DNA from 2 places in the Pseudoalteromonas sp. P1-8 genome. Region 1 is predicted to be linked to the other one. Evidence: predicted binding sites of a transcription regulator. Region 1 holds the regulator's gene; the other holds the start of a gene.
What was found. The regulator FliA, encoded in region 1, starts transcription of late flagellar genes. The targets are predictions, from matches to a motif close to CTAAAGNTNNNNNNNNNNNNGCCGATA.
Positions count from the first base shown of each region.

Region 2: AN213_RS19880 (DUF5610 domain-containing protein) is a predicted target of FliA. The motif match lies at 6,804-6,830, and genes of this name have one in related genera.

Region 1 covers NZ_LJSO01000003.1:212,515-221,895, forward strand. Annotated here, with positions in the region: gene flhB (flagellar biosynthesis protein FlhB) at 1-774, shown strand, start outside; gene flhA (flagellar biosynthesis protein FlhA) at 846-2,957, shown strand; gene flhF (flagellar biosynthesis protein FlhF) at 2,978-4,459, shown strand; gene AN213_RS06365 (MinD/ParA family protein) at 4,452-5,312, shown strand; gene AN213_RS06370 (RNA polymerase sigma factor FliA) at 5,339-6,049, shown strand; gene cheY (chemotaxis response regulator CheY) at 6,090-6,473, shown strand; gene AN213_RS06380 (protein phosphatase CheZ) at 6,491-7,258, shown strand; gene AN213_RS06385 (chemotaxis protein CheA) at 7,274-9,381, shown strand, end outside.
Region 2 covers NZ_LJSO01000025.1:15,408-24,788, forward strand. Annotated here, with positions in the region: gene AN213_RS19835 (YecA family protein) at 1-464, shown strand, start outside; gene AN213_RS19840 (hypothetical protein) at 461-664, opposite strand; gene AN213_RS19845 (hypothetical protein) at 664-1,023, opposite strand; gene ccoG (cytochrome c oxidase accessory protein CcoG) at 1,301-2,731, shown strand; gene AN213_RS19855 (serine/threonine protein kinase) at 2,797-3,771, shown strand; gene AN213_RS19860 (thiol:disulfide interchange protein DsbA/DsbL) at 3,802-4,425, shown strand; gene AN213_RS19865 (thiol:disulfide interchange protein DsbA/DsbL) at 4,443-5,081, shown strand; gene AN213_RS19870 (DUF523 domain-containing protein) at 5,143-5,595, shown strand; gene trmA (tRNA (uridine(54)-C5)-methyltransferase TrmA) at 5,598-6,695, opposite strand; gene AN213_RS19880 (DUF5610 domain-containing protein) at 6,860-7,978, shown strand; gene murI (glutamate racemase) at 8,045-8,839, shown strand; gene AN213_RS19890 (RNA-binding protein) at 8,802-9,281, opposite strand.

The DNA.
Region 1 (9,381 bases):
GCGGCAGCACCAAAAGCAAGTAAGATGTCGCCGGCTAAAGGTATTAAGCGTATGCTTGGCCCTCAAGCAGGAGTAGAGCTAGTTAAGTCTATTTTAAAATTTGTAGTGGTTGCAGGTTTTGCGGTGTTCTTAATTAATACTTTCTTTGATGAAATACTGCACCTAAGCATTGAAAGCGCGCCGGGAAATTTTATCCATGCACTCGAAATACTATCTTGGATGTTCTTGGGGTTAACTTGTACGTTAATCATTATTGCAGCAATAGATTCTCCTTATCAAAGTCACAAACACCATAAACAGTTAAAAATGACCTTACAAGAGGTAAAAGACGAATTTAAAAACTCTGAGGGTGATCCGCAAATAAAAGCGCGTATTCGCCGTACTCAGCGTGAAATGTCGCAAAGGCGTATGATGCAAGACGTGCCTGATGCCGATGTGATTGTAACCAACCCGACGCACTACTCAGTCGCGCTTAAATACGATACAGCTAAAGCGGGTGCGCCAATTGTGCTTGCTAAAGGCGTAGACGAGCTTGCTATGCAAATTCGTAAAGTGGGTAAGGGTAATGACGTGCCAATTGTTGAGTCACCGATGCTTACACGTGCGCTGTATCACACCACCGATGTGGGCAATCAAATACCTGATCAGCTATTCACAGCCGTTGCGCAAGTGCTAGCTTATGTCTTCCAGTTAAAGCGCTTCCAAAAAGGGCGTGGAAAACGTCCTGTTCCACTTAATAAAAAGCTCCCAATACCCGATGCTTACAAATATTAGTCAGTAGTTATATAACTTGGAATAGTTATTGCAAATTCCGTGTAGTGTCAATATTTTGAAATTGTTGAATTATGGAATTTAAAGCGGTATTACAACAACTTAACAGAGATAAAAAAGAATATGCGAAGGGTATCGGCACGCCGTTAATGGTACTTGCTGCGCTGGGCATGGTGATTTTACCCCTGCCGCCATTTCTTTTAGATATTCTATTTTCGTTTAATATCGCGTTAGCACTGGTGGTGTTACTAGTTACTGTTTACACCATGAAACCACTTGAATTTGGTATGTTCCCTGCGGTTCTACTAATTGCAACCATCATGCGCTTAGCACTGAATGTCGCCAGTACCCGTGTGGTATTGCTAGAAGGTCATAATGGTGGAGATGCAGCCGGTAAAGTTATCGAGGCCTTTGGCTCGGTGGTTATCGGCGGTAACTATGCAGTTGGTTTAGTGGTCTTCCTGATTTTAATCATTATTAACTTTGTGGTTATCACCAAAGGTGCTGGCCGTATTTCTGAAGTATCAGCTCGCTTTACTCTTGACGCAATGCCAGGTAAACAAATGGCGATTGATGCTGACTTAAACGCCGGTTTCATCAGTGCAGAGCAAGCTCGTGAACGTCGTGAAGAAGTCACCCGCGAAGCCGATTTCTATGGTTCAATGGATGGTGCGAGTAAGTTCGTAAAAGGCGATGCGATAGCGGGTATCGTTATTCTAGTGATTAACATCGTTGGTGGTTTATTTGTTGGTATGATCCAACATGATTTATCGTTCAGCCGTGCGATGGAAGTGTACACCTTGCTAACCATTGGTGATGGTCTAGTTGCACAGCTACCTTCACTATTACTGTCTATCGGTACCGCAATCGTTGTTACCCGTCAAAATGAATCGCACAACATGGGCGACCAAGTTAAGACACAGCTAGGTAACGAAAAATCACTTTATATCGCATCAGGTATTTTAATCATCATGGGTATTGTGCCGGGTATGCCGCACATCGCATTTTTAAGCTTGGGTGCATTACTAGGTTACCTTGCTTATTTCACACAGCAACAAAAAGCCAAAGCAGAAGCCGAAAAAGCAGAGCAAGAGGCAAATGGTGGTGCACCAGGTACAGGTGTTGCCAATAAACAAGAACAAAAAGAGCTGGGTTGGGATGACGTTCAGCAAGTTGATGTTATTGGCTTAGAAGTGGGGTATCGATTGATTCCACTTGTTGACCAATCTCAAGGTGGTGAACTGTTAAATCGTATTAAAGGTGTTCGTAAAAAACTGTCTCAGGAGCTTGGCTTCTTAGTACCTCCTGTGCACATTCGCGATAACTTAGAGCTCGACCCTAACGCTTACAGAATTACTATGATGGGTGTTTCAAGCGGTGAGGGTGAGCTTAAGCATGGTGATGAGTTAGCGATTAATCCAGGCCAAGTATTTGGTCCAATCAAAGGGGTTGCCACTACAGACCCTGCATTTGGATTAGATGCGGTGTGGATCAAACCTGATCAAAAAGATGAAGCACAATCACTTGGCTATACCGTCGTTGATTCAGCAACTGTGGTTGCAACTCATATCAGCCAGTTACTTACTAACAGTGCTGCTTTACTACTTGGTCATGAAGAAGTACAAAACTTACTAGATATGTTAGCGAAGAGTCATCCACGTCTTGTTGAAGGACTGGTTCCTGACGTATTACCACTCACTACTATCGTAAAAGTGCTACAAAACTTACTCAATGAAGGGGTGGCAATTCGCGATATGCGCTCGATTGTTCAAACCCTTGTTGAGTATGGCCCACGTAGCCAAGACCCTGATGTACTAACGGCTGCAGTGCGAATTTCACTGCGCAGATTGATCGTTCAAGACGCTGTTGGTATGTCTTCTGAGATCCCTGTCATAACCTTGGCGCCTGAGTTGGAACAGATGTTGCATCAGTCACTTCAGAATGCAGGTGACGAAGGTGCCGGAATAGAGCCAAGCCTTGCAGAGCGACTTCAACAATCATTGAATGAAGCGCATCAAAACCAAGAAATGGCCGGTGAACCTTCGATACTGTTAACGTCAGGAATGTTAAGAACTGTGTTATCTCGCTTCGTTAAGTACACCATCCCAGGTTTAAGGGTGATGTCTTACCAAGAGGTACCAGACGAAAGACAGATTAAGATTGTCAGCTCAGTAGGCCAACAATAGGATAGTAAAGGGGTTGAACCATGAAAATTAAACGTTTTTTTGCTAAAGATATGCGCACAGCACTGAAAGAAGTGAAAGATGAACTAGGTGTTGATGCGGTTATTATGTCGAACAAAAAGCTTGCTAACGGCGTTGAAATCGTTGCAGCTGTTGATTACGACAAAGCAGCCCCGAAAGCCGAAGCTAAACCAGCAGTGGCACAATCAGCACCTGCTCCACAGCATAACTTTGTTAAACCTGAGCCAATGCGTGCTAAACCTGAGCCGCAAGCGAAAGTTGCTGATAGCCTACAAGCGTTACTTGAGCGTCAAGCCCCACGCCCTCGTTCGCCAGAGCTTGCGTCAATGTTTAGTCAATCTGGTATTGATACGAGTGAACACTATCAACCAAAAGAGCCAAGCTTTGAGCAGCAACAGCCTGAATATAAGCAAGCTCCTCGTTATCAACAGCAAGCAGCACCTCGTGTACAAACTCAAGCACATAGCTTAGGTTTTGATGACGACTTAGATTCTGGTTTTGATGATTTAGATTCACCAGCCGAGCACAAAAACTCAGCACCTGCGAATCAATCAGAAATGACGACCATGCGTGAAGAAATGAATGCGATTCGTCAATTACTTGAACACCAAGTATCTGGCTTAATGCAACAAGATATGGCACGCCGTGATCCGACTCGTGCATGTATGATTGACCGCTTAGCAGGTATGGGTATTGAACGTGATGTTGCAGAGCAAATGGCTTGTTTCATTCCTGACGACGTATCACGTCAACAAGCGTGGCAAGCACTTCTGCAAATGGTTGAAAACCAAATGCATACAACGAATAACGAAATTCTGCGTCAAGGCGGTGTATTTGCGTTAGTGGGTCCAACAGGCGTTGGTAAAACAACCACAGTTGCAAAATTAGCTGCACTGGGTGCACAAAAATATGGTGCTGATAAAGTGGCGTTGATCACCACTGATACCTACAGAATTGGTGCCTACGAACAATTGGCTACTTATGGTCGTATTATTGGCTGTGGTGTTAAGCAGGTAAAAGATGCGAATGAATTAGCTGAAGTGTTATACCATTTACGTAATAAGCGTCTAGTATTAATAGACACAGCGGGTATGAGCCAACGTGATTTACGTTTAACTGAGCAGTTAAATACCCTAATGCGTAATCAGCGTGTTGATATTCGTAGTTATTTAGTATTAAGTGCTACAGCACAGATAAATGTGTTGCAAGAAACCGTAAGACACTTTAAAAAGGTTCACCTAAGTGGCTGTATCTTCACTAAATTGGATGAATCTTTAAGTTTAGGTGAGATTATTAGCATAGCGATTCAAAATCGCCTGCCAATAGGGTATCTTACTAACGGTCAGCGCGTTCCTGAGGATATTCGCGTAGCGAATGCTGAAAAACTAGTGAAAAAAGCTGAACAATTGTATTTAAAACGAGCAAAAGCACAACATTCAAGACGTCAAGCAGTAGCGTCGAACACAGTAGGGATGTATGATTAACACAGTATTAGATCAAGCAAGCGGCCTGCGCAAAATGAATCAAAATAATAATAGTGGCGTTAAAGTTATCGCTGTTACTGGCGGTAAAGGTGGAGTGGGTAAAACCAACGTTTCACTCAATACCGCAATCGCATTAGGTCAGCAAGGAAATCGTGTATTAGTATTAGATGCCGATTTAGGTTTGGCAAACTGTGACGTAATGCTTGGCCTTCGTGTTGAACGTAATTTATCTCATGTTTTGTCAGGCGAGTGTGAGCTTGACGAAATTCTTGTTGAAGGCCCTGCGGGCATCAAAATTGTACCAGCAACGTCTGGTTCACAAAGCATGGTTGAATTAACGCCATCTGAGCATGCAGGCCTTATTCGCGCTTTTAGCGAGTTAAATACCGAGTTTGATATTTTAATTGTCGATACCGCCGCAGGTATTTCTGACATGGTATTAAGCTTTTCTCGTGCAGCCCAAGACGTTGTTGTGGTTGTATGCGATGAACCTACCTCAATTACTGATGCTTACGCACTTATTAAAGTGCTTAGCCGTGAGCATGGCGTATATAAATTTAAAATTGTTGCCAATATGGTGCGCAGTTTGCGTGAAGGGCAAGAATTATTTGCTAAACTTTCAAAAGTAACGGATCGTTTTTTAGATGTTTCAATGGAGTTGGTAGCAACCATTCCTTATGACGAGAACATGCGTAAATCTACGCGACGTCAAAAGGTGATTGTTGAATTATTCCCGAACTCACCGGCAGCGGTGGCGTTTAAAACATTAGCAACAAAAGCAGTTAAGTGGCCGATCCCTAATCAACCGTCTGGCCATTTAGAATTTTTTATTGAAAAACTAGTAAACGGCTAACTATGACAACATCGGTGAATAAAGCGATGGGATATCAATCAGCACAGAATTTAAATGCGATTGTCGAAAAACATGCCTCTTTAGTCAAAAAAGTGGCGTGCCATCTAATTGCTCGTTTACCTGCCAGTGTGCAACTCGATGATTTAATTCAATCAGGTATGATAGGCCTAATTGAAGCGTCAAAAAACTTTGATGCTAGCAAAGGTGCTAGTTTCGAAACCTTCGCTGGAATTCGTATTCGTGGTGCGATGTTAGACGAAATTCGTAGAGGTGACTGGGCGCCACGCTCAGTTCACCGAAATGCCCGCCTTGTGGCTGAAACCATTTCCGAATTAGAAAGCACTTTAAATCGTGAGCCCAAAGATACTGAAGTCGCTGAAAAACTTGATATTACGCTAGATGAGTACCATCATATTCTACATGATGTAAATTCGAGTAAAGTATTAGGTATTGAAGATTTAGGTGTAGATGAAGACGTCATCACACCAGTAGGTCAGGATTTAGGACTAGACAAACCGTTTAATAACGTTAAAAATGAGCGGTTTAACCAGTCTCTATTAACGGCTATCCAATCGTTACCAGAAAGAGATGCTCTCGTTTTGTCTTTGTACTACAACGACGAAATGAACTTAAAAGAAATAGGACACATACTCGATGTTAGCGAGTCGCGTGTGAGTCAAATACATGGTCAGGCGATGATTAAGCTCAAAGCAAAAATCAATGACTGGATTAATTAGTAGTAAGTAAATAAAGGTTCAAACCTCACCGGAGGATGTTTTGGATAAAAACATGAAAATTCTTGTTGTTGATGATTTTTCTACAATGAGACGTATCATTAAAAATCTATTAAGGGATTTAGGTTTTACCAATGTGCAGGAAGCTGACGACGGTTCAACAGCATTGCCAATGCTACAAAATCAAGAATTTGATTTTGTTGTAACAGATTGGAACATGCCTGGTATGCAAGGTATTGATTTGTTACGTGCAATTCGTGCTGATGATAGCCTTAAGCATATTCCTGTATTAATGGTGACAGCTGAAGCGAAAAAAGAACAAATTGTTGCTGCTGCTCAAGCAGGTGTTAATGGCTATATCGTTAAACCATTCACTGCTGCGACACTTAAAACCAAATTGGAAAAAGTGTTTGAACGTTTAGGTTAATCTAAGGGGAGAGGCTTATGTCAGCACTTGCTGCGCCTCAAATAAGTTTAGAGCAAGCTCGTCAACTTGTTGAGTATCTTGAAAATGGTGAACAAGAAAAAGCAGATAAGCTCATTCTTGACGCTGCATCAAAAGAACAATCAGAGTTGTTTGCTGAAGTCGGCAAATTGACGCGTCAGCTTCATGAAGCGTTAAAAAACTTTGACCTAGATACTCGTCTCACTGATTTAACTACCGACGCGATCCCAGACGCTAAGCAGCGCTTAAATTATGTTATGGAAATGACAGAAAGCGCCGCCAATAAAACCATGGATGCGGTTGAAGCAAGTTTACCAATAGCGCAACAACTTGCTGATGAAATTGCCGCAATCAAACCTACGTGGGATCGTTTAATGAACCGAGAAATTGAACTCGGTGAATTTAAATCGTTATGTCATAGCTTAGATAAGTTCATGAATAACTCGCATACCAAAACCGATGAGCTCCAAGGTTTGATGACTAATGTGCTGATGGCGCAGGATTATCAGGATTTAACCGGACAAGTTATTCGCCGTGTTATTGAGTTGGTGCGAGAGGTAGAAGACAGTTTAATTAATCTCTTAACTGTGTTTGGCAGTCAAGAAGATGGTCATCAACAACAAGAAAAACAGGCCATAGAAAAAGCACCTGCAACAAGTGACACACTAGCAGGTCCTGAAGGGCCAATTATTGATAAAGAGTCTCGCGATGATGTTGTCTCAGGACAAGATGAAGTCGATGATCTATTATCAAGTCTGGGCTTCTAAGAGGAGAGTAGCTGCATGAGCTTTGAAGTCGATGAAGATATATTACAGGATTTCCTTGTTGAAGCAGGAGAAATCTTAGAGCTTTTGTCAGAGCAATTAGTCGAGCTTGAAAACAACCCAGAAGACAAAGATCTATTAAACGCCATTTTTAGAGGCTTCCATACTGTTAAAGGTGGTGCAGGCTTCTTAAGTATGACTGAGCTTGTAGATGCGTGTCATGGTGCAGAGAATGTTTTCGATTTATTACGTCAAGGTGTACGCAGTGTAACACCAGAACTAATGGACGTAATTTTACAGGCTCTCGATACTATCAACGAAATGTTCGCTACGATTCAAAATCGCGAACAGCCAGAGCCTGCAGATCCAGCCCTATTAGAAGTCCTTCATAAATTAAGTCAGCCACCAACCGCAGAAGAGCTTGCAGGTGAAGACTTATCTGTAGCAGAGGATGTTGCAGTTGCACCTGAAGAACCCGCAGTTGAAGAGCCTGCTGTTGATACGCCTGAAGTCACAGCAGATACAGCAACAGACAATATCGATGAAGATGACCCGTTTGCGTTTGATATGTTATTTGATGGCGGCGGTCTTGCAGATAGCAGCGCTGAGCCTCAAAATATTGACGAAATCACCGAAGACGAATTTGAAAGCTTACTAGATGAACTGCATGGCAAAGGGCAAGGTCCAGCAGCGACTGCTCCTGAAGCAATTAGCAGTGATAGTGACGATATTACCGATGATGAATTTGACAGCTTATTAGACGAACTGCATGGCGTTGGTAACTTCGGTGAAGTAAAACAAGATACTTCTGCTCAGCCTGAAGCAGCAAAACCAGCACAGCCGGCTCCTCAAGCACCTGCAGCAGATACTTCAAGCAATGACTCAGACGATGAAATTAGCGATGACGAGTTTGAAGCGCTGCTTGATGAATTACACGGTAAAGGTACTGCTCCTCAGTCTTTAGAAACGGCTTCGCCAGAAAAAGCGCCTGAACCACCAAAAGCAGAACCTGCAAAACCAGCACAGCCTGCAGCATCAAAACCGGCACCTGCGCCTAAACCTGCTGCCGCAGCGCCTAAACCTGCTCCAGCTCCTGCAAAAGCACCAGAAAAATCGCCTGCAGCCTCTGCTGCACCGAAAAAAGCGCCACCACCACAGGCAGAAACAACGGTACGTGTTGATACTAAACGTCTCGATGAAATCATGAACATGGTGGGTGAGCTGGTATTGGTCCGAAACCGCTTAGTGAGCCTTGCTAATAACAGCAATAGCGAGTCAATGGGCAAAGCCATCTCTAACCTAGATGTGGTAACCGCAGACTTGCAAGGCGCGGTTATGAAAACCCGCATGCAGCCAATTAAGAAAGTATTTGGCCGTTTCCCGCGGGTTGTTCGTGACTTAGCCCGTAGCTTGAAAAAAGATATTAACCTGCAGCTAGTTGGTGAAGAAACCGATTTAGATAAAAACCTTGTTGAAGCACTTGCTGATCCATTGGTGCACTTAGTGCGTAACTCTGTTGACCATGGTATTGAAATGCCAGATGTGCGTGAAGCCGCAGGTAAACCGCGTACAGGTACCGTAACGCTTTCGGCATCACAAGAAGGTGATCACATCCTACTAACCATTCGTGATGATGGTGCAGGTATGGATGCTGAGAAACTGAAAAAAATCGCAATTAGCAAAGGGGTGATCGATCACGACCAAGCAAGTCGCTTGTCGGATACCGAAGCGTACAACTTAATCTTTGCACCAGGTTTCTCAACCAAAGAAGAGATCTCTGACATCTCAGGCCGTGGTGTGGGCATGGATGTTGTTAAAACTAAAATCACTCAGTTAAATGGCTCGGTTAATATTCAGTCTGAGCTGGGTGTAGGTACTGTACTTGAAATCAAGGTGCCATTAACACTTGCTATCTTACCGACCTTAATGGTTGTTGTGGGTGAGCAAACTTTTGCATTACCACTTGCTGGTGTTAGCGAAATTTTCCACCTTGATTTAACTAAAACTAACGTAGTTGATGGCCAACTGACAATTATTGTACGTGAAAAAGCGATCCCGCTTTTCTATTTACAACATTGGTTAGTAAAAGGTGCCAACCGCCAAGAGCGTAAAGCCGAAGGTCACGT
Region 2 (9,381 bases), on a different contig from region 1:
AAGAGGTTGCACCTGGCTCTGATGGGAAAATGGACGAGCAAGTGCTGTTTGCATTTATGGCTTTATATCAACAGATCAGCGAACAAGTATTCGAAACGGGTTTTACATTACCTGTGAGCCTACAGCTGAGTTCTCAAGGACAACAATACCTAGATATTCAAGAATGTCAGCATTGGAGCCAAGGTTTTATGCATGGTGCGCAAGGTTACGTTAACAAGCTATTAAGCGCGCCACAGTTAGCTGATGAGCTTAAAGAGGCGTTGGCTAGTGCACTGCAAAGCTTAGGCTTTTTTACCCTTGAAACGAGTGAAATTGCAGCCCTTGCAACTGATAATGGTTTATCTGAAGGGCAACTATGCCAGCAGCAGTATGAGGTTATGAATGAATTCGCCGCTGGCTTTGCTGAGCTCATTGAAGTCGTTGCTGTAAATAGCCAGCTATATAATGATGAGGGCTGGAACTAACCCAGCTCTAAAAGAATGTCTGTGCAACCTTTGGCACAGCTTACAACGCCTTTACCAGGCTGATCAGTCTTCAAATTTAAGGTAAGGGCGCCTTTACATACTTCGCAGTACAAGGTTTGCCCCTTACCCAGCTTTTTTAACATATTGCGCTGTTTTGCAAACGAGTCGCTGGTTTTTTTGTTTAAAGCAGAAAAATCCATTACTTGTTTAACCTTTCTTCAAGCGCATTCGAGACGATACTGCATACGCGGTTTAAGCGTTCGCCATAAAAATACAAGTTAATATCTTTTTCACGGCAGTAGTGTAAGTGAAAAACTTGTAGTTTATCGTCAGTGGTAAATGTCTCTTCAATATACTCAAGCTCTGAATTAGATAAATTAAGCTGTGACTTAATATTATTCTTAGCCATATTTGCCGCAGGACTTCGGTTGACTTTACTGGCATCAGAAATAAGGCTAACGCCTTCACCTAGTAACCTTTCTCTTGGCTCTTTGATCAAAGGATGATCAATCGTGAAAAGTGCTAAAATAATAAGCACTAAAATAAGAAATTTTTTCATAGCACAATAATCTTTGATCTAAATAAATACGGTATAGGTGCAAGTTTAATAAAATGGTCGTTTTAAAAGCAAGCAGATAAGATTAAATAATTAAAACGTCGTATTTTCGATCAATCCCTGAAATTTTCTATAGATTGAGTATAATGCTCTATAGGTTTAAAGTTTCAGAAATCTTTGAACGTAATGAGATGTATTCTGATTTGCTTATTGGCACAGAGAATCTCTTACTGCAAACATATGTTTGAGTATTATTTCCTAGTGGCGTTGAGGAATTTTAATGGATAAACAGATTAAGGTTAAAAATATCCCAACGGAAGTAAAAATCCAGAAACCGGAAAACGCTTCCCTCGATGATAGATTTAATCCACGTAACCGTATTTATGTCCGAGCTGTAACGGGTTTACACCAATTGTTAAGACAACGGATTGGTTTTGTCGGCATGCTTGCATTTATGCTACTACCTTGGATTAACTTCCACGGTCAACAAGCTGTGTTGTTCGATTTGGTAGGGCAAAAGTTTAACATTTTTGGTTTAACGCTTTGGCCACAAGATCTGACTATCCTTGCTTTCATTCTCATGTTGGCGGCGTTTGCCTTGTTCTTAGTAACTACTTTCTATGGACGGGTTTGGTGTGGCTATACTTGCCCGCAAACCGTTTGGACCTTCATTTTTATTTGGTTTGAAGAAAAATTCGAAGGCAGCGCAAATCAACGTAAGAAACTAGATCAACGCCCAATGGACTTTGATAAGTTTTGGCGCAAAAGTGCTAAACACGGCAGCTGGTGGTTATTCTCGCTTTATACCGCATTTACTTTTGTAGGTTACTTTACGCCAATCCGTCAGCTACTGCCTGATCTGTTTACCCTTGATGCAACCGCGTATTCGTATATTTGTCTAGCCGTATTTGCTGTGTGTACCTATGGTAATGCCGGTTGGATGCGCGAGATTATGTGCTTACACATTTGCCCTTATTCTCGCTTTCAGTCAGCTATGTTCGATAAAGATACTTTTACCGTGAGCTATGACGAAGCACGTGGTGAAAGCCGTGGTCCTCGTTCACGTAAGCAAGATCCAAAAGAGCTCGGCTTAGGTGATTGTATCGACTGTAACTTATGTGTGCAGGTCTGCCCAACGGGGATCGATATTCGTAACGGCTTACAATACGAGTGCATTAACTGTGGTGCATGTATCGATGCGTGTGATGGGGTGATGGATAAAATGAATTACCCACGCGGGCTCATTTCCTATACCACCGAGCGTAACTTAGAAACGCCAGACAACAAAACACATGCACTGCGCCCTAAGTTAATTGGCTATCTAGTTATCTTAGTCGTGCTATCAGGGGCGTTAGTAGCAAATATTGCGATGCGCAAACCGATGGAACTCGATATTATTCGTGACCGTAACCAGCTATATCGTGTTGACTTTAATGGTTTAGTCGAAAACACCTATACACTAAAAGTAATTAACAAAGCTCAACATGAGCAAACCTTTAACATTCGTGTTGAAGGACTCGATAACTTTGAGTACATCGGCAAACAAACATTCACAGTACCTTCTGGTGAATCTTATAATGTGCCACTGTCATTAGTTGTTGATCCTTATGATTTGAAAAAGCCCATGACGAAGTTTGAGTTCGTACTTTCTGTCGATGGTGAGCCAGATGTGCAGATTTCGCAGCCGAGTAACTTCTTTAAGGCGCGATAATTAAGTACACTGAGCGAATGAATAAAAAGCGGGATTTTCCCGCTTTTTTTATATGATGAGGCATTATGAGTAAATTTAGTTTTGTAGACCTTACACCCGATTCAATTTTAGATGCAGTTGAAAGTATCGGTGTTTATGCTGAATCAGGTCTGCTGGCCTTAAATAGCTACGAGAACCGTGTTTATCAATTTAAAGCAGAAGATGGCCATCGTTATGTTGTTAAGTTCTACCGACCAGAGCGTTGGAGTAAGGCGCAAATCTTAGAAGAGCATGCGTTTGCATTTGAGCTTGCCGAGGCTGAAGTGCCGGTTGTTGCGCCTGTAATTATCGAAGGGCAAAGCTTATTTGAGCATAATGGTTATTTGTTTACGTTATTCCCAAGTGTGGGCGGGCGCATTTTTGAAGTTGATAATTTAGATCAACTCGATGTACTTGGCCGCTTAATTGGGCGAATGCACCAAGTAGCTAAGGCAAAGCCATTTGAACATAGGCCTGTGATCAGCTGCGAAGAATACCTTCAGACAGCTAAAGTTCAGTTACAAGCAAGTAACTTGGTGCCAATGGCATTAGAGAACGCCTTTTATACTATTTTAGATTTGGTGATTAAAGAAACCACAGAGCAGTATAAAAATGTTGAAACCATCCGCCTGCACGGCGATTGCCATGCCGGTAATATATTGTGGTCTGGTGATGCGTTAATGTTTGTTGATTTAGATGACAGCCGACAAGGGCCTGCAATTCAAGATCTTTGGATGATGCTCAGTGGCGATCGTAACAACCAACTGTTACAGTTAGACACCTTAGTGGCTGCTTATGAAGAATTTTGCGACTTTGATCACAGCCAATTAAAGTTGATTGAACCACTTAGAGCAATGCGAATGGTGCATTACATGGGGTGGTTGGCAAAAAGGTGGGATGATCCTGCGTTCCCACGGAACTTTTCATGGTTTGCTGAAGACAAATACTGGGAGCAGCAAATACTAGCGCTAAAAGAACAGCTTGCAGCGCTACAGGAAGCACCATTAAAATTATTACCATAAATTTTTAAAGTTAAGAAAGACGAGAAAACAATGTTTAAAAAATTAAAGTTAAGTCTACTCATTTTATGTTTACCTTTTGCGGCCCTTGCTGCTGATTTCGAAGCAGGCAATCAATACGAAGTATTAAAAGTTGAGAAAAGTGCAACACCTCAAGTAACCGAGTTCTTTTCGTTTTATTGTCCACACTGTTTTCAGTTTGAACCGGTCGCAAAAGCATTAACGGCAAGTCTTCCTGAAGGGACTGAATTTGTAAAAAGCCATGTTAACTTTTTAGGTGGTGTATCTAAGCAAACGCAAAGTAACTTAAGCTATGCCTACTTAATTGCTAAGCAACATGGCAAAGGTGAGCAAGTTGCTGATCAAATCTTTAATAGCATCCACAGACAGCGCGCTTTACTAAAAGATATAAAAGACGTGAAAGCATTACTTGCGACCAATGGTATTAGCAACGATGTGTTTGACGCTGAAATTGCAAGCATGCCAGTGATTAGTGCTGAAAAAGCGATGCAAGATAAGCAGCAAAAATATTCAGATATGGGCGCCCTTACTGGTGTACCAACTTTTATCGTCAATGATAAATATAAAATTAATTTAAACACCATCAAGAGCCAGCAGATGCTTGATGAGTTAGTCGAATTTTTATTAAAACAATAATTTTGGAGTAAGAAGTAATGATCAAGTTAGTAAAAGCTGTATTAATGGCTGCCACGCTAGGTTTAGCGGCAAATGCCTCAGCTGCTCAATATGAAGAAGGTAAGCATTATGAAACGATTGATGCACGCGCTTCTAAAAAGCCTGAAGTAAAAGAGTTCTTCTCATTCTACTGCCCACACTGTAATAACTTCGAGCCAGTAGTGAAAGAGCTTAAAACACTTCTTAAAGATGGCGTTAAATTCAAAAAGAGTCATGTTGATTTTTCAGGTCCTCGTGACCCAGAAATTCAGACTATCTTAGCGCAAGGTTATGCGACGGCTAATGTGTTACCACAGAAAGACGCGTTAGTAGCCGCTGTGTTTAATCATATTCACGGTAAGCGTGCTCGTATTAACGAACTAGCTGATATGAAAGACATCTTTGTTTCACAAGGTGTGTCGGCTGAAGATTTTGATAAGTACTACAACAGCTTCTCTGTACGTACTATGGCGTCTAAGATGAAACGCGACCAAGAATATTACCAACAAAAAGGTGCTTTAAAAGGCGTTCCAACTTTTATTGTTAATGGTAAATACCGTGTAATCCTAGGTGCGGATTCAGGTATTAGCGATGCGAAGAGCATGGCAGACTTAATTAACTACCTAGCTGATAAATAAGCTTAGTTAGTTGAATTTAATAGAAAGCTCCGTTCGCGGAGCTTTTTTGTTGGTAAAGCAAATGCAAAAACTATTAGTTTCAAGCTGTTTGTTAGGAAATCCTGTTCGTTATGACGGGCAATCGCAAAATTTACTCCATCCTGGTTTAGAAACTCTTAAACAGCAAGGAAGGCTCGTTGCATTCTGCCCTGAAGTAGCTGGTGGCTTACCTACACCAAGGCCGCCTGCAGAAATCAAAGCGGGTAGAGTATTTACCAAAGATGCACAAGATGTCACAGTACAGTTTGCTTATGGCGCAGAACAAGCACTTAAGCTTTGCAAAAAGCAGGGCATTCGCTATGCGCTGTTAAAAGAATCAAGCCCTTCATGTGGTCGCAATACTATTTACGATGGTAGTCATTCAGGAAAGAAAATTTCAGGGATGGGATTAACTGCAAAGCTGTTAACCGACAATAATATAGCTGTATACAGCGAGCAGCAGTTGCCAGCGCTATTTGCTGCGCTGGCAGATTGATTTTATTTACGTTGTAAAAACACACCTGATTCGATGTGGTGGGTGTAAGGGAATTGGTCAAAAATCGCAAAACGTTTTACTTCATGGGTTTTGCATAAGTGATCAAGGTCACGCTCTAAGGTATCTGGGTTACACGAGATATAAATAATATTGTCGTAGTTCGCAACTAGGTCACACGTTAGCGTGTCCATGCCTGCACGTGGTGGATCCACTAAAATTGTTTGGCAGTTATAGCTTTTCAGGTCTATACCATCTAAACGAGAGAAAGTACGTTCGCCTTTCATTGCTTGGGTGAACTCTTCACTCGACATACGAATGATATCTAAGTTCTCAACCTTGTTCTGTGCGATATTGTATTGCGCTGAGTAAACCGATGATTTTGAAATCTCAGTGGCTAATACGCGGTCGAATGAGCCTGCAAGAGCAATCGAAAAGTTACCATTCCCACAATATAACTCCAGTAAGTCATTATTGAGTGGTTGGCAAAGGGCTTGTGCCCACTCTAGCATCTTGATGTTTACTTTAGCATTCGGTTGCGTAAAGCTATTTTCGACTTGTTGATAAATAAGCTCTTTACCGTTTACGTTTAAACGCTCGATAACATAGTCATTACCAATCACTTCTTTTTGCTTCCGAGCACGACCAATAAAATCAATCTTAAACTGTGTGCTCAGTTTTGCTTTAAGCTCTTTAATTGCTTGTAGCCACTGCTCATCTAGTTGTTTGTGATACAACAAGCTAACAAGGATCTCACCACTTAAGCTTGAAAGGTAATCGATTTGAAACAGCTTACGGCGCAGAACTTCATTGTCTTTTAAGTTTTCGATCATCGCTTGCATCACTTCACCCACTAAAGGTGCTGCAGGGTCAAACTCATCAACGCGGATCTTTTCTTTAGTTTGTTGATCAAACATGATGTGAAACAGGTCTTCACCTTCATGCCAAACACGAAACTCTGCACGTTGGCGGTAATGAATAGGATCAGAGCTGAACACTTCTAATTTTTCGACCCCAAAACGTCGAAACTGTGAGGTGATGCGCTGCTCTTTCTCACTCAATTGTGCATCGTATTGAGTTGTATCAATTTTTATAACCGCCATGGCTGATTACCTTTTATCTCTTAGCTTTATAACGGCGCTATTGTAGGGTGCGCTGAGGATTTGTCTAGTTTTGTTATTTATTTTAGTGTCGTTTTTTTATACAAAAAACTTAAGTTTTGTGGTTTTTGGCCGATAATGAGTTAACCATAACATGGAGTCGGATCATGAAAATTGGCAACCTAGGCTATATGCCTAATACAAATGTGAATAAATACAATGGTAAACAGGCACTGCAGCAGCCTACCATTCAAAATCGTCAAGATAGTTATCAGCAACGCGGCAGAGAGCTCGCGGCAAAAGTTCTTGATGATAAACTTGCTGAGGCACTAGGTTTACCTAAAGCCGAAGAGAAAAAAGATAAACCCTTGTTCGACTTTGAAGAGATCGTGAAAAACGTACTCGACTTTGTTGGCGGCGCACTTCGTAAAGCAAAAGCCGATGGTGCTGATGATGAAAAACTCAAAGGCATGCTAGGTGATGCACGTAAAGGTGTGCAAATGGGCATCGACGATGCGTATGATGAGCTTAAAGAGTCAGGTATTCTTAACGATGACATCGAAGAGGGTATCGAAAAGTCTAAAGAAGGTATCTTTAAAGGTATTGATGAATTAGAAGAAGACTTGTTCAATCCTAAACCTAATGCGGTTTCAGTAAGCCAAGCTCAATACATCAGTTTAAGTAATAACGCAGAGTACACTTTCACCACCGCTGAAGGTGACGAAGTAAGTATTAGCTTTGCTGATGCATACGAAAGTAAGTCTGCAAGCAGTTATAGCAAAAATGGCGACAACGAAGCCTTTGTCAGTGAGTCTTCGCAATCACGTGATTTATCATTCTCGATGTCGGTCAATGGTGATTTAAATGAGCAAGAGCAGCAAGCTATCAATGAATTGATGGAAGACTTGCAGAGTGTTAGCGAAACATTCTTCTCTGGTTCATTAGAAGATGCCTTTGAACAAGCTAAAGAGCTTAACTTAGGTAACGAGCAACTCGTTGGCTTTACGATGGATCTGAAACAAACCAAAACAGTAGCAGCGATTAAAGGCTATGAAGAATATAAACCAGCCCCTGAAAAAGAAGTTGCTGAGAAAATAGCGCCATTTAATGACGACTTGAAACAGGCGTTTAATAAAGCGGGTGACATTGGTTTGCAAAATGAACTGGCTGGCATCTTACAATGGTTAAACCAAGATAAAGAAGAAGTCAGTAAGCTGGTGGATTATACCAAAGCAATGTTTGAGCAAATGAATAAGCTTCGCTCGGCAACAGAAGAAGAGGCTTAGTCCTTTCTTTCTTTTTATAAAGCTGCATGGCAAACTGCTGACCTTTGATGATCCGAGGTAAGCAGTTTGTCAGTTCATATAATGGTGTTTGATTCTGGTATAGGTGGAACAACCGTACTTGAACAGATCCAAGTATTGATCCCAGATGCAGATTATAGTTATTTTATGGACAATGCTTTATTGCCTTATGGCGCGCAAAGTCAGCAAACGATCATAGCCCGCCTTTTTGCGCTACTACAGTTTATCGAAACAGCAAACTTACACGTTGATATCCTAGTTATTGCGTGTAATACCGCCTCTACCTCTGCCTTAGAAACTATTCGCCAGCACACAAATATAGAAGTTGTCGGGGTAGTACCTGCGATAAAACCCGCTTGCGCTATAAGTAACAGCAAACATATTGGTTTACTGGCAACACCATCAACCATCAAGAGTCGCTATACTGCAAACTTAATTAGTACTCATAGCCAAGACACACAAGTCAGCTTATATGGCTCAACTGAGCTGGTAGAAATTGCTGAAACACTATTTCATACGCAGAAAATCAATAAAGCAAAGCTTGAGAAAGTATTGAGTGATTTAGCGATAGCAGAAGATATAGATGTATTGGTACTTGGCTGTACACACTTTCCATTACTAGCCAGCGCAATTAGTGACTACTATAAACAACAGATCTTCCTTATTGATTCAGGCAAAGCGATTGCTAAGCGCGTTGAAAGTTTAATTGCTCTACGAGGCTTTACTCTTACTACAGATAAAAAAAAGCCGCTGCACTATTATGCAACGGCTCCTATTGGTCATTCGCAATTAAGCGTTGAGCTTATTACGCTGACTGATCAGATCCCTCACGAAAGCTGTTAGCTTCGTTCTCTTGTTTTTGTTTTGCTTCACGCACTTTTAAAGTACGTTGTTGGAATTCGCTATCATTTAATTGATTGATTGCTTTATCTGCATCAGCTTCAGCCATTTCAACAAAACCAAAGCCACGACGTTTACCTGTATTTTTATCTTTTAATAAACGTACATTGAAAACTTTGCCTTGTTCTTCGAATAAAGCACGAACAACACCTTCATTAGCACGATAAGGTAGGTTGCCAACATAAAGTGTTTTTGTTTTTACTTCGGCCTCCTCACTTGACGCTGATGAAAGTGCTGCAATAACTAAAGCACCAATTAATAAGCCTGCACCAAATAGCAATGCTGGGTCTAAAGCTAAGCTTGCAAGTGCGAACTTAACAACCACAAAACCTAAAACAGCAAGAATAACGGAGAAAAGAAAAGATTTTTGATCGGGTAATTTCATTTTGATCTACCAATAAACAAGAAATAAACATTAATTTAACATTGTGAACTTGCTATCTTAACGAGTTAAATGAACATAGCAATGAAATTTGCATTAAATT